Regions from separate parts of the Streptomyces sp. NPDC007971 genome, predicted to be linked through region 2. Evidence: riboswitches for the same ligand, from Rfam matches in the RefSeq annotation. Region 2 holds a riboswitch; the other holds the start of a gene.
What was found. A riboswitch is a leader RNA that binds a small molecule or an ion and turns the genes downstream of it on or off. The one in region 2 is predicted to bind cobalamin.
Positions count from the first base shown of each region.

Region 1: another riboswitch for cobalamin. It lies ahead of ACFZCP_RS02670 (ribonucleoside-diphosphate reductase subunit alpha); the one in region 2 lies ahead of ACFZCP_RS28820 (CbtB-domain containing protein).

Region 1 covers NZ_JBIBJK010000001.1:586,355-609,345, reverse strand. The annotation lists gene ACFZCP_RS02750 (pyridoxal-phosphate dependent enzyme) at 1-733, shown strand, start outside; gene ACFZCP_RS02745 (Na+/H+ antiporter) at 750-2,345, opposite strand; gene ACFZCP_RS02740 (UBP-type zinc finger domain-containing protein) at 2,407-2,667, shown strand; gene ACFZCP_RS02735 (anti-sigma regulatory factor) at 2,940-3,353, shown strand; gene ACFZCP_RS02730 (SigB/SigF/SigG family RNA polymerase sigma factor) at 3,350-4,444, shown strand; gene ACFZCP_RS02725 (hypothetical protein) at 4,460-4,927, opposite strand; gene ACFZCP_RS02720 (diacylglycerol kinase family protein) at 5,074-6,042, shown strand; gene ACFZCP_RS02715 (WhiB family transcriptional regulator) at 6,363-6,620, shown strand; gene ACFZCP_RS02710 (PAS domain-containing sensor histidine kinase) at 6,947-8,422, opposite strand; gene ACFZCP_RS02705 (TetR family transcriptional regulator) at 8,763-9,413, opposite strand; gene ACFZCP_RS02700 (SDR family oxidoreductase) at 9,507-10,259, shown strand; gene nagB (glucosamine-6-phosphate deaminase) at 10,377-11,162, shown strand; gene ACFZCP_RS02690 (GntR family transcriptional regulator) at 11,377-12,138, shown strand; gene ACFZCP_RS02685 (DUF3311 domain-containing protein) at 12,274-12,537, shown strand; gene mctP (monocarboxylate uptake permease MctP) at 12,534-14,162, shown strand; gene ACFZCP_RS02675 (GNAT family N-acetyltransferase) at 14,232-14,738, shown strand; cobalamin riboswitch at 14,761-14,916, shown strand; gene ACFZCP_RS02670 (ribonucleoside-diphosphate reductase subunit alpha) at 15,041-17,413, shown strand; gene ACFZCP_RS02665 (ribonucleotide-diphosphate reductase subunit beta) at 17,470-18,477, shown strand; gene ACFZCP_RS02660 (hypothetical protein) at 18,390-18,644, opposite strand; gene ACFZCP_RS02655 (helix-turn-helix domain-containing protein) at 18,737-19,702, shown strand; gene ACFZCP_RS02650 (cytochrome P450) at 19,725-21,095, opposite strand; gene cyc1 (epi-isozizaene synthase) at 21,092-22,174, opposite strand; gene def (peptide deformylase) at 22,435-22,991, opposite strand, start outside.
Region 2 covers NZ_JBIBJK010000014.1:249,931-256,469, forward strand. The annotation lists gene ACFZCP_RS28805 ((2Fe-2S) ferredoxin domain-containing protein) at 1-94, shown strand, start outside; partial or broken gene ACFZCP_RS28810 (acyl-CoA dehydrogenase family protein) at 257-526, shown strand; gene ACFZCP_RS28815 (enoyl-CoA hydratase/isomerase family protein) at 523-1,599, shown strand; cobalamin riboswitch at 2,004-2,148, shown strand; gene ACFZCP_RS28820 (CbtB-domain containing protein) at 2,185-2,406, shown strand; gene ACFZCP_RS28825 (CbtA family protein) at 2,428-3,180, shown strand; gene ACFZCP_RS28830 (hypothetical protein) at 3,273-3,620, shown strand; gene ACFZCP_RS28835 (histidine phosphatase family protein) at 3,660-4,274, opposite strand; partial or broken gene metE (5-methyltetrahydropteroyltriglutamate--homocysteine S-methyltransferase) at 4,581-6,539, opposite strand, start outside.

The DNA.
Region 1 (22,991 bases), on a different contig from region 2:
CGCGCTGGTCACCTTCGGCGGGGCGTACTCCAACCATCTGCGGGCCACCGCCGCCGCGGGCCGGCTGCTCGGGCTGCCGACCACCGGCGTGGTCCGCGGCCAGGAGCTGGCCGGCCGGCCGCTCAACCCGTCCCTGTCCCGGTGCGCGGCCGACGGCATGCGGCTGCACTTCGTCGACAGATCGACGTACCGGCACAAGAGCGAGCCGGAGACCCTGGCCGCGATTCTGCGTGCGGCCGGTGCCGAGGGTGCGTACGTCGTCCCGGAGGGCGGCAGCAACGCAGGGGCCGTGCGTGGCTGCCGGGCCCTCGGTGAGGAGCTGCGCGACCGTGCCGACGTCGTGGCCGTCGCCTGCGGCACCGGCGGCACACTCGCCGGACTCGCCGCGGGACTGGGCGCCGGACAGCGCGCGCTCGGCATACCGGTGCTCAAGGGCGGCTTCCTGGCGGGCGACGTCCAGGCGCTCCAGGAGCGCGCCTTCGGCGCCCGCACCGGCCTGTGGTCCCTCGACGACCGCTTCCACTTCGGCGGCTACGCCCGGACGACCGATGCGCTCGACGCCTTCGCCGAGGACTTCGAGCGGCGGCACGGACTGCCCATCGAACGTCTCTATGTCGCCAAGTTGCTCTACGGACTCGTCGCCCTGGCGGAGGAAGGCGCCTTCGCGCGCGGGACGTCGGTCGCGGCAGTCGTCACCGGACGGCCGTTTCCCGGTCCCGCACCGACGGCGTGATCCGCGGGGCAGGCCCTCAGTCGGCCTCCCGGAAGGCGGCCGCTTCCTCCAGGTCGAGCCTGCGCAGGAGCGCGCGGAGCATCTCGTCGTCGAGGTAACGGCGGTCGCGGAGCCTGACGAAGACCTCGCGCTCGACGCCGATCATCTCCCTGGACAGGCGGCGGTAGGTGTCGTCCACGGACTCACCGGTAACGGCGTTGACCTGGCCGAGCCGTTCCCAGACGGCATTGCGTCTGCGCTCCAGGACGTCGCGCAGACGGTCCGCGAGCGGTGGCGGCAGCTCGTTGCGCTCGTCCAGGAGGAGGTCGTCCAGGCGGCTCTCGGCGGCCCGGGAGGCCTGCGCCTGGGCATTGGCCTCGGCGAGCGTCTCGGCCTGCGGGTCGCGCCCGGGGAAGCGCATCAGGCGGATCACCAGCGGGAGGGTCAAGCCCTGCACGACCAGCGTGCCGATGACGGTGGTGAAAGTCAGGAAGAGGATCAGGTCGCGCTGCGGAAAGTGGGCGCCCCCGTGCACCGTGGCCGGGATCGAGAACGCGATGGCCAGCGAGACCACGCCCCGCATGCCGGCCCACGACGTCACGATCGGACCGCGCCAGGTGGGATTTTCCTCGCGTTCCCGGATGCGCCGGGACAGCAGGCGGGGCAGGAAGGTCGCCGGGTACACCCACACGAACCGGGCCGCGACGACCACGACGAAGACGGCGACCGCGTACCAGGCGGCGTCGGAGCCCTCGTACGCGCCGAGGCCCTTGAGGACCCGGGGCAGCTGCAGGCCGATCAGCGCGAACACCGCCGACTCCAGGAGGAAGGCGACCATCCGCCACACGGCGTCCTCCTGGAGCCGGGTGGCGAAGTCGACCTCCCACGCGCGGTGCCCGAGGTAGACGGCGACGACCACGACCGCGAGGACGCCCGAGCCGTGCAGCTGCTCGGCGACGCCGTAGGCGACGAACGGGATCAGCAGGGAGAGGGTGTTCTGGAGCAGCGCCTCCTTGAGGTGCGTGCGCAGCCAGTGGATCGGCACCATGAGCACCAGTCCGACGACGACACCGCCGACCGCCGCCCGCAGGAACTCGCCGATGCCGCCCGACCAGGTGGCGCCCTCGCCGACGGCCGCGGCTAGGGCCACCTTGTAGGCGGTGATCGCGGTCGCGTCGTTCAGCAGGGACTCGCCCTGGAGGATGGTGGTGATCCGCGACGGCAGCCCGACCCGGCGCGCGATCGCCGCGGCCGCGACCGCGTCCGTCGGCGCCACCACGGCGCCCAGCACCAGCGCCGCCGGCAGCGGCAGCCCCGGGACGACCAGGTAGGCGGCCCAGCCGACGACGAAGGTCGCGAAGAGCACGTAGCCGACCGACAGCAGCCCCACGGGCCGTATCTGGGCCCGCAGGTCCAGGTACGAGCTCTCGGTGCCCTCCTTGTACAGCAGCGGGGGCAGCACCAGGGGCAGGACGACGTCGGGTTCGAGCGTGTAGTGCGGGACACCGGGGAGGTAGGAGACCGCAAGGCCGACCGCCACCAGCAGCAGTGGCGCCGGCACCGGGGTGCGCCGGGCGGCACCGGCCACCGCGGCACTGCCTGCCACCAGCAACAGCAGCGGCATCACGTCCATGGTCCTCGCCCACCCTCATTTTCCGCGCGGTCACCCGCACGCCCGTCGTAATCTGGCAATCATGAAACAGTGCACGCACGCCCACGCGCTGCCGCACCCGGACCCGGAGCCGCGCAGCGAGACCTGCCCGGAGTGTCTCGCGAACGGGACGCATCCGGTGCAGCTGCGGATCTGTCTGACCTGTGGCCACGTCGGCTGCTGCGACTCCTCACCGGGACGGCACGCCACCGAGCACCACGCGACGTCCGGACACCCGGTGATGCGGACCTTCGAGCCCGGCGAGGACTGGCGGTGGTGCTTCGTCGACCACGTTCTCGTGTGACACTGCACTGACGCGGTATACGGCCGCGGCCGACGACGGTTCGAGCGTCCGACGCCGGGGTACGTCAACCCGGCGCGCGCTCTTCCCATTTGGGCCCGCAAACCCTCTAGACACGGAGCGTATCCACAGCTTTACTGTGAGTGACGCCAGGGGGTTGGGGTCCCGGGGACAGGACCGTCAGGGGCGCGATAGCGTCACCGCGGAACCACGTACGCGTTACCCCGGGGGGCGACCCTCGGCCCCGTAAAGCTTGTACCACCATGGAGGTGAGGGTGTCCCAGATCGCAGGCGAGCCCGCGACCCAGGACTTCGTGGAAGTCCGGCTGCCGGCTGCGGGTGCCTACCTGTCGGTGCTGCGGACGGCCACGGCCGGTCTGGCGGCCCGCTTGGACTTCACCCTGGACGAGATCGAGGACCTGCGCATCGCCGTGGACGAGGCCTGCGCGATCCTGCTGCAGCAGGCCGTGCCCGGCTCCGTGCTCAGTTGCGTCTTCCGCCTCGTCGACGACTCACTGGAGGTCACGGTCTCGGCGCCGACCACCGACGGCCACGCCCCCTCGCGGGACACCTTCGCCTGGACGGTGCTCTCGGCCCTGGCGGGCAAGGTCTCCTCGGCCGTCGACGAGGACAAGACCGTGTCCATCAGCCTCTACAAACAGCGCGGCGCGGGCCCCGGGCCGGCGTGAGGAACGGGGACGGGCCGGTGCGGGACGAAGAGCGCGGCACACGGGAGCTGCCGACGGAGGCCACGGGCTCCGCGGACGCTTCCCGACGTATGGCTGACGGCATCGACGGCATCCCCGAGCAGGCCAGACCGCATCCGGAGGAGGACTCCGCGCAGGCCGGCGGAGCCGGTGCCGCGCAGAGCGCGCCTTCGGAGGGACGCGGCGGGGTCGGGCCCGCCACCCGCGCGGCGGCGAGGGCTCGGGGAAGGGCTACGGGCGGGACGATGAGCGAGCACGAGCGATACGCCGAGGACGACGCGCTGGGCAAGGAGGCCGTGCAGGCCACCCAGCACGACCCCCAGGACCGCAGCGGGGCGCGTGCGATGTTCATCGAGCTGCGCAAGCTGAACCAGGGCAGCCCCCAGTACGCGGAGCTGCGCAACCAGCTGGTCCGTATGCACCTGCCGCTCGTCGAACACCTGGCACGCCGCTTCCGCAACCGCGGCGAGCCGCTGGACGACCTCACCCAGGTCGCCACGATCGGTCTGATCAAGTCCGTCGACCGCTTCGACCCGGAGCGCGGCGTGGAGTTCTCCACGTACGCCACCCCGACCGTCGTCGGCGAGATCAAGCGGCACTTCCGGGACAAGGGCTGGGCGGTCCGCGTGCCGCGCCGCCTGCAGGAGCTGCGGCTCGCGCTGACCACGGCGACGGCCGAGCTGTCCCAGCTGCACGGCCGCTCCCCCACGGTCCACGAGCTCGCCGAGAAGCTCGCGATCTCCGAAGAGGAGGTCCTGGAGGGCCTGGAGTCCGCCAACGCGTACTCCACGCTGTCCCTGGACGTCCCCGACACCGACGACGAGTCCCCGGCGGTCGCCGACACCCTCGGCGCCGAGGACGAGGCGCTGGAGGGCGTGGAGTACCGCGAGTCCCTCAAGCCGCTGCTGGAGGACCTGCCCCCGCGCGAGAAGCGCATCCTGCTCCTGCGCTTCTTCGGGAACATGACCCAGTCGCAGATCGCGCAGGAGGTCGGCATCTCCCAGATGCACGTCTCCCGGCTGCTCGCCAGGACCCTGGCCCAGCTGCGGGAGAAGTTGCTGGTCGAGGAGTAGGCAGCCGTCGTACGGCTACTGCGGCTTCGATTCCCCGGTGCGGCCCGGCCCCTTGATCCCCAGGGCCTGGGTCGTGGCCGGGTTCACCAGCAGGACCAGCGAGGCCACCGCGACCACGGCCAGGGCGATGCCCGCGGGGATCGCCATGCTCTCCGCCTGGAGCAGGCTGTAGGAGACCGGCAGGGCCATGAGCTGGGTGATCACGGCGGGGCCGCGGCTCCAGCTGCGGCGCGCCAGCAGGCCGCGCGCGGCCAGCAGCGGGAGCAGCGCCAGGACGATCAGGGTGACACCCAGAGTGACGGCCTGCTGCCGGTCGTCCGGGGCGCCGGTGAGACCGAGGACGAGCGTCCACACGCCGCCGGCCACCAGGGCCGCGCCCTCCAGGGCACTCAGCGCCGCCGCGTACGTCAGTCGACGCGGACGGGGGCCGCCGACCGCGGCGGCTTGGGCGGTGTCCGGGGCGGAATTCTGCTCACTGCTCACCCCGGAAGCGTAGCCCCGCACCCCGTGGCGGCCCCCGCCGCCCCGCGCTCCGCACCCTCGTGCGTGGTCAGGCTCACGCCCCCTCCTCTTACCGGATCCCTACCTCGGGCTGGGCCGGGTACCCCCCAGTAGGTACGCTGCCCTCCATGCGTGCACTTCTCGTGGTCAATCCGGCGGCAACCACCACAAGCGCACGCAGGCGTGATGTGCTGATCCACGCGCTGGCGAGCGAGATGAAGCTGGAAGCGGTCACCACCGAGTACCGCGGCCATGCGCGCGACCTGGGCCGGCAGGCCGCGGAGAGCGACGACATCGACCTGGTCGTGGCCCTCGGCGGCGACGGCACGGTCAACGAGGTGGTCAACGGCCTCCTGCACGCCGGCCCCGACCCGGACCGCCTGCCCGGTCTCGCCGTGGTCCCCGGTGGCTCCACCAATGTCTTCGCCCGCGCCCTGGGCCTGCCCAACGACCCCGTCGACGCCACCGGCGCGCTGCTGGACGCCCTGCGTGACGGCAGCGAGCGGCTGGTCGGACTCGGTCTGACCTCGGGCACGCCCGGCACCGAGGACGAGGCGGTGCCCGACCGCTGGTTCACCTTCAACGCCGGACTCGGCTTCGACGCGGGGGTGGTCGGCCGAGTTGAGCAGCAGCGCGAGCGCGGCAAGAAGTCGACGCACGCCCTGTACGTCCGCCAGGTGGTCCGGCAGTTCCTCGGCGAGCAGCACCGCCGGCGCGGCCCGATCACTCTCGAACGGCCCGGGGCGGACCCGGTGACCGATCTTGTTGTCGCCATAGTCTCGAACACGTCCCCTTGGACGTATCTCGGCAATCGCCCGATGTACACGTCGCCTAAGGCGTCGTTCGATACCGGCGTCGACGTGCTCGGTCTCAGCCGCCTGTCGACGGCTGCGGTTGCCCGGTATGGCACACAGTTGCTCACTTCGTCCCCCGATCGGGGACCCCACGGCAAGCACGTCCTCTCCCTGCACGATCTGGACCAGTTCACCTTGCATTCGAAGGCCCCCCTCCCCCTTCAGATGGACGGCGACCACCTAGGACTGCGTACCAGCGTGACGTTCACAGGCGTACGCCGCGCACTGCGTGTGATTGTGTGAGCGGAACGGGCGAAAGTCCTTTCACTCGAACGTTTAGGCCAGGATCCACCCCATGGAAGTACGGCTGTGACCCAGTCGACACCGAGGAATCAAAAAAAACTTTCCGGAAGGGGTTGTATCCGTCGCTGAGGTTTGCGAGTCTCTACGTGGCGATCGGGACGGCCCGCAACACCGGCCTCCACTGATCACCGGAACCCCTCTTCAAACCAAGGACCACGCCGAGGTCAACTCGGCGGTCGGCCCTTCCCTTGTTGAGGGATTCGTGAAAGCGTTCACATTCACAAGCAACGAGCACGTAATACCAAGGAGAGGTAGCAGCCATGGACTGGCGTCACAACGCCGTTTGCCGCGAGGAAGACCCCGAGCTCTTCTTCCCCATCGGCAACACCGGTCCTGCGCTGCTGCAGATCGAGGAAGCCAAGGCCGTCTGCCGTCGCTGCCCGGTGATCGAGCAGTGTCTGCAGTGGGCGCTCGAGTCCGGTCAGGACTCCGGCGTCTGGGGTGGTCTCAGCGAGGACGAGCGCCGCGCCATGAAGCGCCGCGCCGCTCGCAACCGGGCTCGTCAGGCCTCCGCCTGACGCTCCCACCCCTGCTGACAGCCTGAGCTTGGCGGCGCGTACAGCGAGTACGCATCTCCCGCCCCCGAGCCGCAGCGCGCAGTACCCCCGATGCGCTTAGCGACATAGCAGAGCAGCAACGAGCTTTAAGCCCCGGCCCACCAAGTGGTCCGGGGCTCAATGCTGTTCGGGGTCGCTCCGGGCTGTACGGGAACGCCGCGCAGGGAAGCCGTACAGGGAAGCTGTGTGTGAGGACTGTGCAGGGAAACTGTGCGTGAGTGCTGCACAGGGAAGCTGTGCGTGAGGGCTGTGCGGGGAGGCTTTCCGTTCGGCCGTCCGGGTGCTTTCTACTTCTGCGCCCGCACCGGGACGTCCAGGATCACCCGAGTTCCCCGCCCGGGCGCAGGAACCATGTCGAAGGTTCCGCCCAACTCGCCCTCCACCAGGGTTCGTACGATCTGCAGACCGAGATTGCCCGAGCGGTGCGGGTCGAAGTCCTCGGGCAGTCCGACCCCGTCGTCCTGGACGGTGACGAGGAGGCGGGCCTCCTTGGTGGTGCCGCCGCGCACCGCGGAGACCTCGACCGTGCCGGTGTCGCCCTCGCGGAAGCCGTGCTCCAGGGCGTTCTGCAGGATCTCGGTGAGGACCATCGACAGCGGGGTGGCGACCTCGGCGTCGAGGATCCCGAACCGCCCGCTGCGCCGGCCGGTCACCTTGCCGGGCGAGATCTCGGCGACCATCGCGAGGACCCGGTCGGCGATGTCGTCGAACTCCACCCGCTCGTCGAGGTTCTGCGACAGCGTCTCGTGGACGATCGCGATCGAGCCGACGCGGCGCACGGCCTCCTCCAGGGCCTCCCGGCCGCGCTCGGAGTCGATGCGCCGGGCCTGCAGACGCAGCAGGGCCGCGACGGTCTGGAGGTTGTTCTTCACCCGGTGGTGGATCTCCCGGATGGTCGCGTCCTTGGTGATCAACTCACGCTCGCGGCGGCGGAGTTCGGTGACGTCCCGCAGCAGCACCAGGGACCCGATGCGGGTGCCCTTGGGCTTGAGCGGGATGGCCCGGAACTGGATCACCCCGTCGTTCGCCTCGATCTCGAACTCGCGCGGCGCCCAGCCGCTCGCCACCTTGGCGAGCGCCTCGTCCACCGGCCCCCGGGTCGGGGCGAGTTCGGCCGTGGTCTGCCCCAGGTGCTGGCCGACCAGGTCGGCGGCGAGGCCGAGGTGGTGGTAGGCGGAGAGGGCGTTCGGGGAGGCGTACTGGACGATGCCGTCCGCGTCCAGCCGGATCAGGCCGTCACCGACGCGCGGGGAGGCGTCCATGTCGACCTGCTGGCCGGGGAAGGGGAAGGAGCCGGCCGCGATCATCTGCGCGAGGTCCGAGGCGCTCTGGAGATAGGTCAGCTCAAGACGGCTGGGGGTGCGGACGGTGAGCAGGTTGGTGTTGCGGGCGATGACGCCGAGGACCCGGCCCTCACGCCGTACGGGGATGGACTCGACCCGGACGGGGACCTCTTCGCGCCACTCCGGGTCGCCCTCGCGCACGATCCTGCCCTCGTCCAGCGCCGCGTCCAGCATGGGCCGCCGGCCGCGCGGGACCAGGTGGCCGACCATGTCGTCCTGGTAGGAGGTGGGGCCGGTGTTGGGGCGCATCTGGGCGACCGAGACGTACCGGGTGCCGTCGCGGGTGGGGACCCACAGGACCAGGTCGGCGAAGGAGAGGTCGGAGAGCAGCTGCCACTCCGATACCAGCAGGTGGAGCCACTCGAGATCGGAGTCGTCGAGGGCCGTGTGCTGGCGTACGAGTTCGTTCATGGAGGGCACGTCTGCGAGCGTACCCGGGGCCCGCGCATGGCCGGAAAACACCCGCGGGCCGCGGCGCCTGAGAGGGACCCTCAACCCTCCCGGCACCGCAGCCCGGAGCATCATCGGCCGTGGGGTGTGCGGTCCCGGTCGGCCGAAGGCCGAGGAGTCGGGGCAGTCAGGGCAGAGAGCTCCGGTTCCTCGGTCCGTCTTCCTGTGCGGGGAAGACGGAAGCTGTTCAGTTTTCCCTACGATTGTCCCCTACGCATTGTGGACTAGACCACGATGGCGTGTCCATGAGCGAGAGGGTATGCGCTGAAGTCGTCCGGCACGCGATGCCACGCAGCCTAGCCCGCCCGGGTCAGCCCTGGGGCCAGATGGTCATGGCAATTTCCGCGAGCGCCGTCAGTTCCGCCCGGCTCGCGCCGTCCCGGGCCTGCTGGGACATGCCCTGGATCATGGCCCCGGTGTGCCGGGCGAGCGCCGCGGCGTCGGTACCGGCCGGCAGCCGCCCTGCCGCCACGTCGGCCTTGATGCGGGACTCCAGGCCCGAGATGCTCGCGTTGCGCCGCTCCCGCAGCAGCGCCTCGACCTCCGGGCTGGTGCAGTTGGTGGCCGCGTGGACGACCAGGCAGCCGTACGGGTGGGCAGGGTCCGTGTACGCGGCGGCGGCTTCGCGCAGCGTCCGCTCGACGGCCGCGCGGGCGGTGGACTCCTCGGCGAGGGCGCGGTCGCCGAAGGCGCCGTGGGTGCCGGCGTAGACCCTCACGACCTCCTCGAACAGGGTCCGCTTGTCACCGAAGGCCGCATACAGACTCGGGGCGCCGATGCCCATGATCCGGGTGAGATCGGAGACCGAGGTCGCCTCGTAGCCGTGCTCCCAGAAGGCCATGAGCGCCTTCTCCAGCGCGGTGGCACGGTCGAAGGAGCGCGGGCGGCCCCGCGACCTGGACGTCCTGACCTGCTCTTTTGCCTCTTCCGTCTCCTGGTCCGTCTCCCGGGCGCTCACCATGGAGTGCATTTTATAGCGCCCCCTAGAGAAATGTCGGCGGCGTGCTGTACGGTTTTTTTGTAGCGACCGCTAGACAAATGAGGGGTGGCGGACATGGGTGCGCTCACGGGGAAGACGGCGCTGGTCACGGGCGCGAGCCGGGGCATCGGACGGGGCATCGCCGAACGGCTGGGGCGGGACGGGGCACGGGTCGCGGTGCACTACGGCAGCAACGGGGCGGCGGCACAGGAGGCGGTGGCCGCGATCGAGGCGGGGGGCGGCTCCGCGTTCGCGATCGGGGTGGAGCTGGGGGTGCCGGGCGACGCCGAGCGGCTGTGGGAGGAGTTCGACCGGCATGCGGACGGGGTGGACATCCTGGTGAACAACGCGGGGATCGGCACCTCCCGCCCCTTCGAGGAGATCGGAGAGGAGGAGTACGACCGGCTGTTCGCGGTGAACGTGAAGGCACCGCACTTCATCACCCGGCTCGGGGCGCGGCGGCTGCGGGACGGCGGGCGGGTGGTGAACATATCGTCCGGGCTGGCGCGGGCCGCCGTGATGCCCGAGCTGATGGCCTACGCGATGACGAAGGCGGCGCTGGACGTCCTCACCCGGGATCTGTCCAAGGTGCTGGGGCCGCGCGGCATCACGGTGAACTCGGTCGCGCCCGGCATCGTGGACACGGACGTCAACGCCGGATGGCTGCGCACGAGCGACGAGGCCTGGCGGGACGCGGCGGGGTACTCGGCACTGGGGCGGGTGGGCACGCCGGCCGACATCGCCGACGCGGTGGCTTTCCTCGTGTCGCAGGACGGGCGATGGGTGACCGGGCACTGGCTGGACGCCACGGGAGGTTCCCTGGCGTAGCAGCCGCCTCATCTGGGCCCGGGAGGCCGATTCTGTTAGATTGGTCTAAACCACATAGCGACTTGTGCTCCGAGCCCTCCCAGACCTCCAGGCCCTCTTCAGAACGGCAGGCCCAGCGTGGAAGTTGTCATCGTTCCGGATGCCGCGGCGGGCGGCGAGCTCATCGCCGAGGCCATGGCCCACCTGCTGCGACGCAAGCCCGACGCCCTGCTCGGTGTGGCCACCGGCTCCACTCCGCTGCCCATCTACCAGGCGCTGACCGCCAAGGTGCACTCCGGCGCCGTGGACACCGCAGGGGCCCGGATAGCCCAGCTCGACGAATACGTCGGGCTGCCCGCCGAGCATCCCGAGTCCTACCGCTCGGTGCTGCGCCGGGAGGTGCTGGAGCCGCTCGGCATCGGGATGGACGCGTTCATAGGCCCGGACGGCACGGCCGAGGACGTCCGTGCGGCGTGCAAGGCCTACGACCGGGCGCTCGCGGAGGCCGGCGGGGTGGATCTGCAGCTGCTGGGGATCGGGACGGACGGGCACATCGGGTTCAACGAGCCGTGCTCCTCGCTCGCCTCGCGCACCCGGATCAAGACGCTGACGGAGCAGACCCGGATCGACAACGCGCGCTTCTTCGACGGCGACATCACGCAGGTGCCGCACCACGTCATCACCCAGGGCATCGGCACCATCCTGGAGGCCCGCCACCTGGTCCTGCTCGCGACGGGCGAGGGCAAGGCGGACGCGGTCGCCGCGACTGTCGAGGGACCGGTCGCGGCCGTCTGCCCGGCCTCGGCACTCCAGCTGCACCCGCATGCCACGGTGGTCGTCGACGAGGCCGCCGCGTCCAAGCTGAAGCTGGCCGACTACTTCCGGCACGCCTATGCGAACAAGCCGGACTGGCAGGGAATCTGACCCTGGGTGCCGGTGCCGTCACCGGCGCTCACCGGTCACCGCTCCCGGGGGCGGCACCCGCCTGCTGGACTAGACCAGCAGCGGGTCCGACGGTATACAGAGAGGATCACGGAGCGTGCGGGTGGAGTCCTGATCCACGAAGCCGTGCCACGATGTGAGCCGTGGCCGATGGGATGTCGGTCGCTTTCGGCATCAGGAGCCGGGAAGGCAGAGCATGAGCACCGACGTCGGCAGTGCGGAGAACGAGGCCGGGACGGTCCGTACCGCGCGTGTGCCCAAGTACTACCGCTTGAAGAAGCACCTGCTCGACATGACGGAGACGCAGGCTCCGGGCACTCCGGTCCCGCCCGAGCGCACGCTGGCGGCCGAGTTCGACACCTCCCGCACCACCGTCCGCCAGGCCCTGCAGGAGCTCGTCGTCGAAGGACGCCTGGAACGCATCCAGGGCAAGGGCACCTTCGTCGCCAAGCCGAAGGTGTCCCAGGCGCTGCAGCTCACGTCCTACACCGAGGACATGCGGGCCCAGGGGCTGGAGCCCACCTCGCAGCTGCTGGACGTCGGCTACATCACCGCCGACGACCGGCTCGCCGAGCTGCTCGACATAACGGCCGGCGGGCGCGTGCTGCGCATCGAGCGGCTGCGCATGGCCAACGGCGAGCCGATGGCGATCGAGACCACCCATCTGTCGGCCAAGCGCTTCCCGGCCCTCAGACGCTCGCTCGTGAAGTACACCTCCCTGTACACCGCCCTCGCCGAGGTCTACGACGTCCATCTCGCCGAGGCCGAGGAGACCATCGAGACCTCGCTGGCCACCCCGCGCGAGGCGGGTCTGCTCGGCACCGACGTGGGTCTGCCGATGCTGATGCTGTCCCGCCACAGCCTGGACCGTGAGGGCAAGCCGGTGGAGTGGGTCCGGTCTGTCTACCGGGGCGACCGGTACAAGTTCGTGGCCAGGCTCAAGCGCCCGCAGGACTAGGGAGAGTTGGGGTCTTCACACCTCAATCCCCAAATCGACATACCGACATACGGACGAGGTCTTCCGCTGCCGCGGCACGTCACCTAGATTGCCTGCGCATTACACAGGTGATCAGCGAGGGGACGGAGCCGTGGCATGTCGGAAGCGCCTGAAGTGAGACCACCGGTCGTGACACCGGTCCGCGTGGTCATCGCCCTGTGTCTCGTCGCGCCCTTCGTGGCGATGCTGTGGGTGGGCTCGTACGCCAAGACGGACCCCGCGTTCATCGGGATCCCGTTCTTCTACTGGTACCAGATGCTGTGGGTGCTGATCTCCACCGCGCTCACGATGCTGGCGTACCGGCTCTGGCAGCACGACCAGCGCGGCCGCAAGGGCGCGAAGGGGGGTGCGGCGCAGTGAAGAACGGCGTCAACGGCGTCGCGCTCGGCGTCTTCATCTTCTTCTTCCTGGCCGTCACGGTCATGGGCTTCCTGGCCGCCCGCTGGCGCAGGGCCGACGACGAGCACTCCCTGGACGAATGGGGCCTGGGCGGACGGTCGTTCGGCACCTGGATCACGTGGTTCCTGCTCGGCGGCGACCTGTACACGGCGTACACGTTCGTCGCGGTGCCGGCGGCGGTCTACGCGGCGGGCGCGGCCGGCTTCTTCGCGGTGCCCTACACGATCCTGGTCTATCCGCTGATCTTCACGTTCCTGCCCCGTCTGTGGTCGGTGTCCCACAAGCACGGCTATGTGACGACCTCGGACTTCGTGCGCGGCCGCTTCGGCTCCAAGGGCCTGTCCCTGGCCGTGGCGCTGACCGGCATCCTGGCGACGATGCCGTACATCGCGCTCCAGCTCGTCGGCATCCAGGCGGTGCTGGACGTGATGGGCGTGGGCGGCGGTGACCACACCAACTGGTTCGTGAAGGACCTGCCCCTGCTCATCGCCTTCGGTGTGCTGGCGGCCTACACCTACTCCTCGGGCCTGCGCGCCCCCGCACTGATCGCGTTCGTCAAGGACACGCTGATCTACATCGTGATCACGGTGGCGATCATCTACATCCCGATCAAGCTGGGCGGGTTCGACGACGTCTTCGCCAAGGCGGGCCACGCGTTCAGCCAGGTCAACCCCGCCACCGGCAAGCCGCGCGGCGCGCTCGCCCCGCCGGAGGCGGGCCAGTGGACGTACGCCACGCTGGCGCTCGGCTCGGCGCTCGCGCTGTTCATGTACCCGCACTCGATCACCGCGACGCTGTCGTCCAGGAGCCGTGAGGTGATCCGCCGCAACACCACGATCCTGCCGCTGTACTCGCTGATGCTGGGCCTGCTGGCTCTTCTCGGCTTCATGGCGATCGCGGCCGGCGTGAAGGTCACCAACGGGCAGCTGGCGATCCCGCAGCTGTTCGAGGACATGTTCCCGGACTGGTTCGCGGGCGTGGCCTTCGCGGCGATCGGCATCGGCGCGCTGGTCCCGGCGGCCATCATGTCGATCGCGGCGGCGAACCTGTTCACCCGCAACATCTACAAGGACTTCATCAAGCCGGACGCCACGCCGAAGCAGGAGGCCCAGGTCTCCAAGTTCGTGTCGCTGCTGGTGAAGGTCGGCGCACTGGTCTTCGTCCTGACCATGGACAAGACGGTCGCCATCAACTTCCAGCTGCTGGGCGGCATCTGGATCCTGCAGACCTTCCCGGCGCTGGTCGGCGGCCTGTTCACACGCTGGTTCCACCGCTGGGCGCTGCTGGCCGGGTGGGCGGTCGGCATGGTGTACGGCACGGCGGCGGCCTACGGGGTCGCCTCCCCGACCCAGAAGCACTTCGGCGGCAGCGCCAAGGAGATCCCCGGCATCGGTGAGATCGGCTACATCGGCCTGACGGCCTTCGTGCTGAACGTCCTCGTCACCGTGGTCCTGACCGTCGTCCTGAAGGCCGTGAAGGCCCCCGAGGGCCTCGACGAGACCCGCCCGGAGGACTACACGGCGGACGCGGGCGAGCCGGGGGTCGAGGCGGAACTCCCGCCCGCCACGGCAGGAAGCACCCACTAGCCCCCGCCCAGCGGGCCGCCGGGTTACCACCCACCACGGCGGCCCGCTGTTTCGTGCACACTCACCGGCATGGACCTCCTGATCCGCCGCGCAGACCCCGCCGAATACGCCGCCCTGGGAGAACTCACCGCCCAGGCCTACCTCCAGGACGGCCTGCTGGACTTCGGCGAGAGCGACGCGTACCTCGGTGAGCTCCGGGACGTGGCCAAGCGGGCGGCCGCGGCCGAAGTCCTCGTGGCCGTCCGCAACGCGACAGTCCTGGGCGGAGTCACCTTCGTCCCGTCCGGTGGCCCCATGGCCGACATAGCGGGCCCGGCAGAGGCCGAGATCCGGATGCTCGCGGTCTCGCGCACCGCCCGCGGCCGGGGCGTCGGCGAGGCCCTCGTCCGCGCGTGCATCGACCGGGCCCGCCGCACCGCGGGATGCACCCGCATCGTCCTGTCCACGCAGCGCACCATGCACAGCGCCCACCGCATCTACGAGCGCCTGGGTTTCGTTCGCACACCCGAGCGGGACTGGAATCCCCTCCCCGACCTGGACGACATCACTCTCCTCACCTACGAGTTGACCCTCTGAAGCCACGACGACACAACATCTGGGGGTGACACGACAGCCCGGCACTAGATGTATGCTCATCCTCGCTGTCGTCGCAGGGGAATCCGGTGCGAATCCGGAACTGTCCCGCAACGGTGTACTTGCGTGCATCCGCACGCCCGCGTCAGTCCGAGGACCTGCCGGCAGCACGCACCCGGCCGTCCGGCGCGGGTGCCTTGAGACGTCCGGGCCTCGTGGAGTGGGCTGGTGGACGCGACGCCGTGTGCGCTCGTGCCGCCCCCTGCCCTCCGCAAGGCCCCGTGCCGAGCGAGGGAGAGCCCCACGTGACCATCGCGCCAGCCGACCCGGCTTCAGCCATCCAGGCGACCGGAGCCCCGGTGGAGACCGACGGTCCCGGTGCCGCGCTGCTGCGGACCCTGACCGAGCTGACCGCCGACCTCCCCGACGCCGACCCCGGCCGGGTCGCCGCGGCCGCCCTGCGCGGCCGCTCCGCCCGGGCCGACGAGGCGGAGTTGCGCGAGCTGGCCACGGAGGCGGCCGCCGGCCTCATCTCCGAGGACCCCGCCTACTCCCGGCTGGCCGCCCGGCTGCTGACCCTCTCCGTCCGCGCGGAGGCCGCCTCGCAGGGTGTGACGTCCTTCACCGAGTCCGTAGCCGTGGGCCACCGCGAGGGCCTCGTCGCCGACCGCACCGCCGAGTTCGTCCGGCTGCACGCCGACCGGCTGGACTCCCTCGTCGACCCGGCCGCCGACGACCGCTTCGGCTACTTCGGCCTGCGCACCCTGCACAGCCGCTACCTGCTGCGCCACCCGATCACCCGCCAGGTGATCGAGACGCCCCAGCACTTCATGCTGCGCGTGGCCGCCGGTCTCGCCGAGGACGACAGCGCCCGCGCGGTGGACGAGGTCGCGGCGCTCTACGGGCTCATGAGCCGCCTCGACTACCTGCCCTCCTCCCCCACGCTGTTCAACTCCGGTACGCGCCACCCGCAGATGTCGTCCTGCTACCTGCTCGACTCCCCGCTGGATGAGCTGGACTCCATCTACGACCGCTACCACCAGGTCGCCCGTCTCTCGAAGCACGCCGGCGGCATCGGTCTGTCGTACTCCCGCATCCGTTCGCGCGGTTCGCTGATCCGCGGCACCAACGGGCACTCCAACGGCATCGTCCCGTTCCTGAAGACCCTGGACGCCTCGGTGGCCGCGGTGAACCAGGGCGGCCGGCGCAAGGGGGCCGCGGCCGTGTACCTGGAGACCTGGCACTCCGACATCGAGGAGTTCCTGGAGCTGCGGGACAACACCGGCGAGGACGCCCGCCGTACGCACAACCTGAACCTCGCGCACTGGGTCCCGGACGAGTTCATGCGCCGGGTCAACGCCGACGAGCAGTGGTCGCTGTTCTCCCCGGCGGACGTGCCGGAGCTGGTCGACCTGTGGGGCGAGGAGTTCGACGCCGCCTACCGCAGGGCGGAGGCGGCGGGGCTCGCGAAGAAGACCATCCCGGCCCGTGACCTGTACGGCCGCATGATGCGCACCCTCGCGCAGACCGGCAACGGCTGGATGACCTTCAAGGACGCCGCCAACCGCACGGCCAACCAGACGGCGACCGCGGGCCATGTCGTCCACTCCTCCAACCTCTGCACGGAGATCCTGGAGGTCACGGACGACGGGGAGACCGCGGTCTGCAATCTGGGCTCGGTCAACCTCGGTGCCTTCGTGAGCGACGGGGACATCGACTGGAAGCGCCTGGACGAGACCGTCCGCACGGCCGTCACCTTCCTCGACCGTGTCGTGGACATCAACTTCTACCCGACCGAGCAGGCGGGCCGCTCCAACGCCAGGTGGCGTCCGGTGGGCCTGGGCGCGATGGGTCTGCAGGACGTCTTCTTCAAGCTCCGTCTGCCCTTCGACTCGCCCGAGGCCAAGGCCCTGTCCACGCGGATCGCCGAGCGGATCATGCTCGCCGCGTACGAGGCCTCCGCCGACCTCGCCGAGCGGAACGGCCCGCTGCCCGCCTGGGAGAAGACCCGCACCGCCCAGGGTGTCCTGCACCCCGACCACTACGGCGTCGAGCCGGTCTGGCCCGAGCGCTGGGCGGCGCTGCGCGAGCGGATCGCCGCGGTCGGCATGCGCAACTCGCTGCTCCTCGCGATCGCCCCGACCGCGACGATCGCCTCCATCGCGGGTGTGTACGAGTGCATCGAGCCGCAGGTCTCCAACCTGTTCAAGCGCGAGACCCTGTCCGGCGAGTTCCTGCAGGTCAACTCGTACCTGGTGCAGGACCTGAAGGAGCTGGGCGTCTGGGACGCGCGCACCCGTGAGGCGCTGCGCGACTCCAACGGCTCGGTGCAGGACTTCGTGTGGATCCCGGCGGACCTGCGGGCGCTGTACCGCACGGCCTGGGAGATCCCGCAGCGCGGGCTCATCGACATGGCCGCGGCCCGCACCCCGTACCTGGACCAGTCGCAGTCCCTGAACCTGTTCCTGGAGACGCCGACGATCGGCAAGCTCTCCTCGATGTACGCGTACGCCTGGAAGTCGGGCCTGAAGACGACGTACTACCTGCGCTCGCGTCCGGCGACGCGGATCGCCCGCGCGGCGCAGGCCCAGCCGGCCATCCCCGTCCAGCAGGCGGCCGACCCCGACGCCGTCGCCTGCTCCCTGGAGAACCCCGAGTCCTGCGAGGCCTGCCAGTAGCTCCCGCCCGCCACCCGACCATCACCACTGGAGGACGGCGCCTCGCGCCGACAGCAATGACTCACCAGAACCTGCTCGACCCCGGCTTCGAGCTCACCCTGCGTCCGATGCGCTACCCGGACTTCTACGAGCGCTACCGGGACGCCATCAAGAACACCTGGACCGTGGAGGAGGTCGACCTCCACTCGGACGTCGCCGACCTCGCGAAGCTGTCCCCCGAGGAGCAGCACCTGATCGGCCGTCTGGTGGCCTTCTTCGCGACGGGCGACTCGATCGTCGCGAACAACCTGGTGCTGACGCTGTACAAGCACATCAACTCCCCGGAGGCGCGCCTGTACCTGTCGCGCCAGCTGTTCGAGGAGGCCGTGCACGTCCAGTTCTATCTGACGCTGCTCGACACCTACCTGCCCGACCCGGACGACCGCGCCGCCGCCTTCGCGGCCGTGGAGAACATCCCGTCGATCCGTGAGAAGGCCGGGTTCTGCTTCAAGTGGATCGACTCGGTCGACAAGCTGGACCGTCTGGAGTCCAGGGCCGACCGCCGCCGCTTCCTGCTCAACCTGATCTGCTTCGCCGCGTGCATCGAGGGCCTGTTCTTCTACGGCGCCTTCGCGTACGTCTACTGGTTCCGCAGCCGGGGTCTGCTGCACGGTCTCGCGACCGGCACCAACTGGGTGTTCCGCGACGAGACGATGCACATGTCCTTCGCCTTCGAGGTGGTCGACACCGTCCGCAAGGAGGAGCCGGACCTCTTCGACGACGAGCTGCAGCAGCAGGTCACCGACATGCTGCGGGAGGCCGTCGAGGCCGAGCTGCAGTTCGCGCGCGACCTGTGCGGTGACGGCCTGCCGGGCATGAACACCGAGTCGATGCGGCAGTACCTGGAGTGCGTCGCCGACCAGCGCCTGACGCGCCTCGGCTTCGCCCCGGTGTACGGCTCGGAGAACCCCTTCTCCTTCATGGAGCTGCAGGGTGTTCAGGAGCTGACGAACTTCTTCGAGCGCCGCCCGTCGGCGTACCAGGTCGCGGTGGAGGGCACCGTGGACCTGGACGAGGACTTCTGAGTCTCCTTGTTCCGCTGATCGCCTCCGCGGTTCTCCTGGGCCTCCCCGAGCTGCCGGTCGATGCGCCTGTCGCGCACGATGCCGAGCACGGACGGGAGGGCCAGGAGGACCAGGATGCCGAGCGTGGTGAGCATTCCGATCAGGCCTTCGATCTGGTTTCCGGTCATGTCACCACTGTCGCGCCGAACGCTCCTGACCGGGAGTGGCAGGACTGCCGCACACCATCGATTTACTGCCAGCTCTGAGGCACACTGGTCGCATGCTCAGGAACGTGGCGGCCGTGCTGCTGGACGGAGTGCACCCCTTCGAGCTGGGTGTGGTGTGCGAGGTGTTCGGCATCGACCGCAGCGACGAGGGCCTGCCGGTGTACGACTTCGCCGTGGTCTCGGCGGAGGGCGAGGCGCTGAGCACCCATGTCGGCGGGCTCACCGTGTCGACGCCGTACGGTCTGGAGCGGCTGGAGGAGGCCGACCTGATCGCGGTGCCGGCCGGCAGCGAGTACGTCACCCGGGAGTATCCGCCCGCGCTGCTCGATGCCCTGGCGCGGGCGGTCGGGCGCGGCACCCGGGTGCTGAGCGTGTGTTCCGGTGTCTTCGTGCTCGGAGCGGCCGGGCTGCTCGACGGGCGGCGGTGCAGCGTGCACTGGCGTCACGCCGGCGAGCTGGCGCTGCGCAATCCCCGGGCCGTCATCGAACCGGACGTCCTCTACGTCGACGAGGACCCGGTGATCACCTCCGCCGGCACCGCGGCCGGCATCGACGCCTGTCTGCACATCGTGCGCAAGGAACAGGGCCCGGAGGTGGCCAACAGGATCGCCCGGCGCATGGTGGTGCCGCCGCACCGGGACGGCGGCCAGGCGCAGTACATCGAGCGGCCGCTGCCCAAGGCCCCGTGCGACACGGTCGGCGAGGTCCTGGTGTGGATGGAGGAACACCTCGACCGTGAGGTGACCGTCGAGCAGCTCGCCGCCCGCGCCCATATGGCGCCGCGCACCTTCGCCCGCCGCTTCCAGCAGGAGACGGGGACGACTCCCTACCGCTGGATCCTGCGCCAACGGGTGCTGCTGGCGCAGGAGTTGCTGGAGGCCACGGACGAGACCGTGGACGCGATCGCCTCGCGCACCGGGTTCGGCACCGCAGCGGCGCTGCGCCACCAGTTCGTCCGCGCGCTGGGCACGACGCCGAACGCCTACCGGCGCGCGTTCCGGGGCCCGCAGGCCGCCTGAGCGCGCGCCGGTACCCGGTGGCCTACCAGGGCTGCGGTGTGAGCAGCAGCCGGTGCGGCCGGAGCGTGATGCCCACGCGCGTGGTGTCGTTCGACCCGCCGACCTGCTCGAAGCGGTACTTCTCCGAGATCGCCGCGGTGATCAGGCTCAGCTGGGTCATGGAGAAGTGGTCGCTCGGGCACTTGCGGTTGCCGACGCTGAAGGGGCTCATGGCGTACTTCGGCACGTCCTTGGACCGCTCGGGAAGCCAGCGGTCGGGGTCGAAGTCGAGGTGACGGTCGTAGGAGCTGCCGTCGCGCTGGATGGCGTAGGGGCTGTACACGATGTCCGCCCCGGCCGGAATGCGATAGCCGCCGAGGGAGGTGTCGGTCACCGCGCGCCGCGTCAGAATCCATACGGCGGGACGCAGCCGCATGGCCTCGACGACGACATTGTTGGTGTGCCTGAGCGCACGGACGTCCGCGAATCCAACGGGCCGGCCGCCGGTCACGGATTGGACCTCGGCGCGCACCTTCTCGGCGTGTTCGGGATGTTCGGCGAGGATCTGGAGCAGCCACATGATCGTGGAAGCGACAGTTTCGCTTCCCGGGGTGACTATCGCGACCACCTGGTCGTGGATCTCCTGTTCCCCGATGGGGTCGCCATTGTCGTCCTTCGCCTCCAGCAATGCCGTCAGCAAATCGTCCGGCTTTTGACCAGATGCCCTCCGCTCGGCGACGATCTCGTCGACCAGCAGATGCAAATCGGCCAGCGCCCGGTTGAATTCACGGTTGGCCGGGAACGGCAACCGGTACAAGGGCCCGAGCGGGACGACCATCCTGCGGTACATACCACGGAAGACGGTCGCGAGATCGACGCTGAGCCGCTCCGCGCGCTCGTCCATGAACTCGCCGCGCAGCAGGCAGCGGGCCGCGATCCGTACCGCGACCCGGAAGGACTCCGCGGTGCAGTCGATGGTCTCGCCGGGCTGCCAGCGGCGGGTCAGGGCGTGCGCCTCCTCCTCCATGACCGGCCCGTACCCGGGGATCGCGTCGAGCCGGAACGCGGGCTGGATGGTGCGCCGCTGGCGGCGGTGGCGGGGGCCGTTGGCGGTGGCGACGCCCTCCTTGCCGAGCAGTCCTTCGAGGGACTCCCACAGCGGGCCGTCGATCGCGAAGTCGGGGCTGAGGGCGAGTGCGCCGGTGAGCGCCGGTGTGGTGACGGCGTACACCGTCTTCGGGCCGAGCTTGAGGCGCACGACGTCGCCGTGCGCGCGCAGCCCGGACATGAAGGCGAGCGGGTCGCGGACCAGTTGCAGACCGTGCCCGAGGACCGGGACGGCGCCGCCGGCCAGGGGCGGTTCGCGCAGTTCCGTCGCCTCGCCGGTCATGGGCTTCACAGACTCGACGGTCATTTCTCACCTGCCGCTTCGTTGTTGACGTACGGGGGCGTGGACCGGTCGTCCCAGCTGTCGACCGTGTACCGGCCGGACTCGTGGTGGAACCAGTAGACGGAACTGAACCAGTTCCGCATGGAACCGACGCAGGCGCGCACGGCCGCACTCAATTCCCCTCCCTCGGCCGTGCCGTCGGCGAGTTCACCGACGAAACGCAAGGCGTCCCGTTCGGCGTCAATGAATTCACGGATGCATTTCTCGACGCGCCGCCTGACTTCGTCCACCGCTTCTTCGAGGGTGAGTGCCTCATGAGTGATGAGACTGATTCCGAGATTGTGCACCTCGTCGCCCGCTATCTCTTTCGGTAGCGAGCAGAGGTCGTTGTACCAGGCGGCGAATTCCTGACTGAGCAGCGCCGCACGGCGATAGGCCGGGTGTTTCCTTACGGCGTCGGGGAGTTCATGCCCGGCGCTCGGCTCCAGCAGGTCCGTCCATATCCAGTGCGCGAACGTGAGCCGCCGAAGGGCAAGGTATTCATCGACCTTCGGGACATACCCCCTGGTCCGGTTCCGGAACTCGCGGTCGTAGGCCTCGATCACCTCGTGGAAGTGGCGGGCGAACCGCCGGTTCCAGGTGTGCGACAGGAAGGAGTACAGCCGCAGCACACTGTCCGCGAGTCCCGCGACCAGGGGGTCCGGGTGGTGCAGATGGTGCCGGGGGGCGTCGAGGGCCGCGTGCAGGCGGTACCTCAGCCGGCGCCAGTCGGCCGTCCGCCCGTGCACCCGGTCACGGTCGTGCCGGTCGTCCCAGACGAAGAACCAGGCGCTGTAGTCCGCTATGGCCTGAAGGACGTCGTCGGGGGCGCCGGTGTAGTACCCCGCCATGAGGTCGGTGTAGCAAAGTCCGTCGGCATATTCCCGCACCTTGTCCGCCGGCATGAGCCGTTTTTCCAGGAGCCACTGCCTGGTCTTCTCCTGGAGCTTTGGCCAATACGGGTGGAGTTGTCGTGGAAACGAGTCCTCGATCACCGGGAGGGCAAGAGACGGCGGTACTGCTACCGCCGTCGACGATGTGGTGCCGTGTGAGAAAGCGTGCACGAACAGTCCCCTCTCAGCCGCCAGGAGCGCCCGCCCCTCCGAACCGTGCCGGGCGCGCGCCGTTGCGTATCCCCGCCCTTCCCATTCAGCACCACAACTGACCGTTGAGGGAACGCATTTGCTTCACTCACCACCCCAAGATGCCGGGATTCTTGCGACGAACAAACGAACGACGCCCGGCCGGGACAGATCCCGGCCGGGCGTCACAGCGGGCGTCATGGCTGCTCCCGCAGGGTCGCCGTACGTCTCGGCGTGACGTCTCAGTCGTTGGCGACCACCGGGTAGCGTGGCTCGTTCTCAGCCATCTGCCGCAGGGCGTCCTTGCGGTCGCGCTTGGACAGGCGGTCGATGTACAGGTACCCGTAGAGGTGGTCGGTCTCGTGCTGCAAACACCGTGCGAAGTATCCGGTGCCGCGGACCTTGATCGGGTTGCCCTTCTCGTCCTGGCCGGTCACCTCGGCGTAGTCGGGACGCGCGAGCGGCGCGTACGCCGTGGGTACGGACAGGCAGCCCTCGTTGCTGTCGTCGAGGCGGCGCTTGTCGGCGGGCAGGTCGACCAGCTTGGGGTTGCAGACCACGCCGACGTGGCGGGCGCCCTCGTCGTCGGGGCAGTCGTAGACGAAGACCTTCAGGTCGACACCGATCTGGTTGGCGGCCAGGCCCACGCCCTCGGCGGTGCGCTGGCTGGCGAACATGTCCGCGACCAGCTGCTGGAGCTCCTCGCCGAACTCGGTGACGTCCTTGCACTCCGTGTGCAGCACCGGGTTGCCGACGACCGTGATCGGCCGGGAGGTGCCGCGCTCGTGCCAGGCCTGCT
Region 2 (6,539 bases):
CGCGCCGGTGCCGGAGATCCTCGACCTCTACACCTTCACGCCGCCGCGACTCGCCAGGGCTTCCCAGGACCGGCCCGGCCCCGGCCGCCCGTGAGAACGGGTGCGCGCTTCGCGGCCCGGAACGCCCGACGGGAGCCGGCCCCGTGGTCCGTACACAAGACAGCCCCCCTGCACGCGAGTCGACCCGCTTCACCAGCGGCAAGCACGTCCCGGGCACCCGGGGGCGTTCGGCGACGTCCACGATCCCGGCACCGGCCGCACCCTGGTGCAGCAGGCCGCCCAGGCCCTCGACCGGGGAGGCCACAGGCCCCGTGCCTGTGCGCGAGGGCGAAGCGGTTCTGCACCGGCACCGGTACTCGGTGGCCGACCGCGCACTCGCACTCGGGCTGCACGGCGGCTACGGCTGCCCGTCGCGTACGGGAACGAGAAGATCGTCCGTGACCTGCGTGTCCATCAGATCCTGGAAGGAACCAACGAGATCATGCGTGTCATCGTGGCCCGTGGCCTGACGGAGGCGTTCGGATGAGCGGCACCGAAGAACCCGTCCTCCTGCACACCTCGGGGCGGGCCGCCCACATCACACTCAACCGGCCCAAGGCCCTCAACGCGCTGTCCCACGTGATGGTGCGCCGTATCGACGAGGCCCTGACCGTCTGGGAGCACGACCCGGCCGTGGAGACCGTGGTCGTCTCCGGCGCGGGGGAGCGCGGGCTGTGCGCGGGCGGCGACATCCGCGCCGTCCACGACGACGCCCGCGACGGCGACGGCACCGCCTCGGCCGCCTTCTGGCGCGACGAGTACCGCCTCAACGCCCGCATCGCCCGCTACCCCAAGCCGTACGTCGCCCTCATGGACGGCATCGTCATGGGCGGCGGCGTCGGCATCTCCGCGCACGGCAGCGTGCGGATCGTCACCGAACGCTCCCGGGTCGCCATGCCCGAGACCGGCATCGGCTTCGTCCCCGATGTGGGCGGCACCTACCTGCTCGCTCTCGCCCCGGGCGAGCTGGGCACCCACCTCGCGCTGACCGGGGCGCAGATCGGCGCAGGCGACGCCCTGCTGTGCGGGCTCGCCGACCACTACCTGCCGGCCGGCGGCCTCGGCGCCTTCGTCGACGACCTCGCCGAGATGCCCGTACGGGACGTCCTGCGGCGGCATGTGCAGCCGGCGCCGCGGGGCGAGCTGGCCGCCCGGCGCGAGTGGATCGACGCCTGCTACGCCGCGGGCACGGTGGAGGAGATCGTGCAGCGGCTGCTCGCCCACGGCGACCCGGCCGCGAAGGAGGCGGCGGAGACCCTGCTCACCCGCTCACCGACCGCTGTCAAGGTCACCCTGGCCGCCCTGCTCCGTGCCCGGCGCCTCGGCCCGCTGGAGCGGGTCCTCGACCAGGAGTACCGCGTCTCCTGCGCGGCCCTGAGCACGCACGACCTGGTGGAGGGCGTCCGCGCCCAGGTCATCGACAAGGACCGCAGCCCGCGCTGGTCGCCCGCGACCCTCGCCGAGGTCACCGACGCCGACGTCGAACGCTTCTTCACCCCCCTCGGCGAACACGAGCTGGGACTCGCCGGGCCCGGCACCGCCCCGGAGGCGGCCTGGTGAGCCGGTGAGCCCGGTGAGTCCGGTGCGCAACATGCCGACGACCACCTCGGCGTCGGCGTCGGCGTCGGCGTCGGCAACGGTCTCGGTAACGGCAACGGTCTCGGCAACGGGAAAGCTGAGTTGTGCGCCGCATACGCCGAACACACTGGTATCGCCGAGGCCTTATCCGGAATCCTGCGCACCGCCAGGCACGGGAGAGGTCCGGAGAACCGAAGCGGATCGGAGCGGATCGGAGCGGAAAACCTGCATGGCTCGCCGCGCCCGCCGAACGGGACGAGGGCAGGGGCGTCTTTGCCGACCGGTGCCCACGGAGTTCCGGCCGGGTTCCGTCGCCGCTGACCTGCCCGGTCGCGGCCACCCGGCGCGAGAGGAAGATCACGCCGGGTGGTGCGGTCTTGGCCGGGCCCGCGGGGCGCGGTACGGTCTGTCAGATATCGACGACGGCGAGACGGAAGCCGGTGGGAATCCGGCACGGTCGCGCCACTGTGTGCGAGGCGCCCTGCGGGGCGTTTCGTGAGTCAGACCCGTGGCCGTCGTCCACTGCACCACCGAGATGGGACGCGAACTCCCAGAGGAGGTTCTGCCATGGCGCAGACCGTCGCCCAGCCGACAGCCACCACCCCCGTCGTTCCCGCCACGCTGCCGCTGAAGGCGATAGCTCCCTGGGCGGTCTTCTTCGGCATCCTGATGCTGGTCCTGCTCTACTTCGTCGGCGCCGAGCAGGGCGCCACCTCCGTGTTCAACGGCACGGACGTCCACGAGTGGGTCCACGACGCCCGACACCTGCTCGGCTTCCCCTGCCACTGAGCCGAGGGACGCCGCACGCCCATGAACTCCGCAACGGTCAGAAACCTCCTCGTGCGGGGCATGCTCGCCGGCCTGGCGGCCGGCGTGCTCGCCCTGGTGGTCGCCTATCTCCTCGGTGAACCGAACGTCGACAAGGCGATCGGCTTCGAGGAGGCGCACTCCCACGAGCACGAGATGGAAGTCGTCTCCCGCTCCCTCCAGTCCACCGCCGGTCTCGCCACCGGCGTCCTCGTCTACGGGGTCGCCTTCGGCGGCATCGCCGCGCTCGCGTACTGCTTCGCACTCGGCCGCGTGGGCCGCTTCAGCCCGCGGGCGACCGCGCTGCTGCTGTCCGGCTGCGCGCTCCTCGCCGTGTACGTGGTCCCGTTCCTGAAGTACCCGGCCAATCCGCCGTCGGTCGGCAACCCCGACACCATCGGCAAGCGGACCACCCTGTACTTCCTGATGATGCTGCTCAGCGTCCTCCTCGCGGTGGCCGCCACCATCCTGGGCAAGCGCCTGGCGCCCCGTCTGGGCACCTGGTGGGCGACCGTGACCGCGGTGGCCGGCTTCGTCTTCGTGATCGGCCTGGCCTACGAGTTCCTGCCGGTCGTCAACGAGGTGCCGAAGGACTTCCCGGCCGCCCTGCTGTGGCGGTTCCGTCTCTCGGCGCTGGCCATCCAGGCCGTCCTGTGGGGCGGATTCGGCCTGCTCTTCGGGGAGCTGGCAGAGCGGCAGCTGAATCCCAAGCCCGCCAAGGCTCCTTCCGGGCGGACTGTTCCCGCCTCGAACTGACGGTTTCGGGACACAAGAGGGCCCTTCGGAACCTTCCGGGGGCCCTCTCGCGTTCCCCGGACACCGGCGCAGGCGACGAGCGGAGGAGCCGAGTGGGCAGACATCCCCAGCCACGCCACATCACTCTCGACGGCCGTGACGCGATCGCTCTCACCGTCGAGGAGTACGAGCAACTGATCGCCAGCCGGCGGCAGATCGGCGGCCAGAGCGCACGGGTGCGGGTGCTCGCCCAGCAGGCGAAGCGGACCGAACAACTCCTGCGGGAGCTGCAGACATTGGTCGACGACCCGGTGGACTGCCACGAGCAGGACCGCATGCAGCCGTCGGCGTGCGCGGCGTCCGACAGCCCCCACCGGGCCGGGGAACGGGACGCGCAGGCCCACTGCCTGCGCTGCGCGATAGCGGTGCTGCTGCGCCGGCACCGGGACGCGGCCTCCTGAACACCGGCGCCCGCTCCGCCTGGGCCTGTCTGCTCCGGTTCAGCCCGCCGAGGTGCTGCCCGCAGCGGTGTCCGGTATGCCGTCCGACGTGGCCAGGGGCTGCCCGAGCCGCAGATTCCACCGGCCGGCCCGCCCACTGAGTTCCGTGGCCGTCAGCGGCGGTACGTCGAGCCGCCAGAACACGGCCGTGGGCAGGCCAAGGACCTGCACGACCGCAGCACGTACGACCTCCGGCTCGACCACCGCGACCGTACGGCCGTCGCTGTCCCGCAGGGACTCCAGCCAGCGTCCGACCCGCTCGCACGCGTCCCGCACCGACTCCCCACCGTGTGCAGCCCAGTCGGGGTCGCTGAGCCAGCGACCCACCGCCTCCGGGTCGGCGGCCGCCACCTCCTCCAGGGTGCGGCCTCGCCAGCGGCCCACATCCAGACCGCCCAGCTCCGGCGTCTGTGCGCCGTCGAGACCGAGCGCCGCCGCCGTCTCCCGGCAGCGCACGCTCGGGGACGTCAGCACGAGGCCGGGCGAGCGCAGCGATCCGGCCGCCGAGCGCGCGCGGGCCGCACCGACGGCGTCGACCGAGTCGCCGTCGTAGAAGCGGGCGCACCGCAGCGACGGGCTCGTCGCGGGCGAGACGAAGGTGACGCGGCTGGTCACGTGGCTGTTCCTCCTACGGTGGTCATCCCGAGGACGGTACATGCGCGGTTCCCGAGGACGGTACATGCGCAGTTCGCGAGGACGGTACATGCGCAGTTCGCGAGGACGGTACATGCGCAGTTCGCGAGGACAGCACATGTGCAGATGGCGAGGACAGCACATGCGCAGTTCGCGCGGGCGGGCAGCGCCGCGACGCACGAAGACCCCGGACCGCCGACCCGTGCGCCGAGCGGTGCCGACGGTACCGTCGCGGCCGTGCACGCCCGCTCCCGACGTGGAGCGGGCGTGCGGTGCCGGGGACGTCCGCTACAGCTCCGCGCGGATCGTCCTGGCGGCTGCCACCAGGTTCTCCAGGGAGGCCCGGGTCTCCGGCCAGCCGCGGGTCTTCAGGCCGCAGTCCGGGTTCACCCACAGCCGTTCCGCGGGGATCGCCTTCAGCCCCATGCGCAGCAGCCGGGCGGCCTCCTCGGCACTCGGCACGCGCGGGGAGTGGATGTCGTACACGCCGGGTCCGGCCTCGCGCGGGTAGCCGTGGGCGGCGAGTTCACGGGCGACCTGCATGTGGGAGCGGGCGGCCTCCAGGCTGATGACGTCGGCGTCGAGGTCGTCGATGGCCTGGACGACGTCGCCGAACTCGGCGTAGCACATGTGGGTGTGGATCTGGGTGTCCGGGCGTACGCCGGCGGTGGTCAGCCGGAAGGCCTCCGTGGCCCACGCCAGGTACGCGGGACGGTCGGCGGCCCGCAGCGGCAGGGTCTCGCGCAGCGCGGGCTCGTCCACCTGGATCACCGAGGTCCCGGCCGCCTCCAGGTCGTTCACCTCGTCGCGCAGGGCGAGGGCGACCTGGCGGGCGGTGTCGGCGAGCGGCTGGTCGTCGCGGACGAACGACCAGGCGAGCATGGTGACCGGTCCGGTGAGCATGCCCTTGACCGGGCGGCCGGTCAGGGACTGGGCGTACGTCGTCCAGCGCACGGTCATCGGCTCGGGGCGGGAGATGTCGCCGGCCAGGATCGGCGGCCGGACGTACCGCGTGCCGTAGGACTGGACCCATCCGTGCTGGGTGGCGAGGTAGCCGGTGAGCTGTTCGGCGAAGTACTGGACCATGTCGTTGCGTTCGGCCTCGCCGTGCACCAGGACGTCCAGGCCGGCCTTCTCCTGGAAGGCGATCACCTCCTGGATCTCCGTCCTGACGCGCTCCTCGTACCCGGCGGTGCCGATCCGTTTGGCCCTCAGGTCGGCGCGTGCGGTGCGCAGTTCGCCGGTCTGCGGGAAGGAGCCGATGGTCGTGGTGGGCAGCAGGGGGAGGCGCAGATGGGCGCGCTGGGCGGCGGCCCGCTCGGGGTAGGACGGGGAGCGGCGCGCGTCGTCCGGGGCGACGGCGGCGGTGCGGGCGCGGACGGCCGGGTCGCGGGTGACGGGGGAGTTCGCGCGGGAGGCCAGGTCGGCCCGGTTCGCGGCGAGTTCCGCGGCGATGGCGTCGGCGCCGTGGGCCAGGCCCTTGGCGAGGACGGCGATCTCGGCCGTCTTCTGCCGGGCGAAGGCGAGCCAGCGCAGGATCTGCGGATCGATGTCCCGCTCGGCCGCCGTGTCGAGGGGCACGTGCAGCAGGGAGCAGGAGGCGGACACGTCGACCCGGTCGGCCAGGCCCAGCAGGGTGCCGAGCGTGGCGAGCGACGCCGTCAGGTCGTCGACCCAGATGTTACGCCCGTTGACGACACCGGCGACCAGCCGCTTGCCGGGCAGCCCGCCGACGGCGGCCAGGTCCTCCAGATGGGCGGCGGCGGCCCCGGTGAAGTCCAGGGCGAGTCCGTCGACCGGTGCCTTGGCCAGCACCGGCAGGGCCGCCCCGAGACGGTCGAAGTAGGAGGCGACCAGCAGCTTCGGCCGGCCGGTCAGGGCGCCGAGGTCGCGGTAGGCGCGGGCGGCGGCGTTCAGTTCGGCCGGCGTGCGGTCCTGGACCAGGGCGGGCTCGTCGAGCTGCACCCACTCGGCGCCCGCCGCGCGCAGGTCGGCGAGGACCTCGGCGTACACCGGCAGCAGACGGTCCAGCAGGGTGAGCGGGTCGAAGCGGGCTCCAGCGGCGCGACGTCCTGGGTGCCGCGCGCCATGGCGAAGTACCCGTCGAGCGGGTCGGCGGCGACGGCGTCGCGGTGGCGGCCGGGGATCGCGCCGACCATGACGGTGGTGTCCAGCACGTGGTCGTAGTACGAGAAGTCACCGGTCGGCACTTCGTCGATGCCGGCGTCGGCCAGCCGGCGCCAGTTG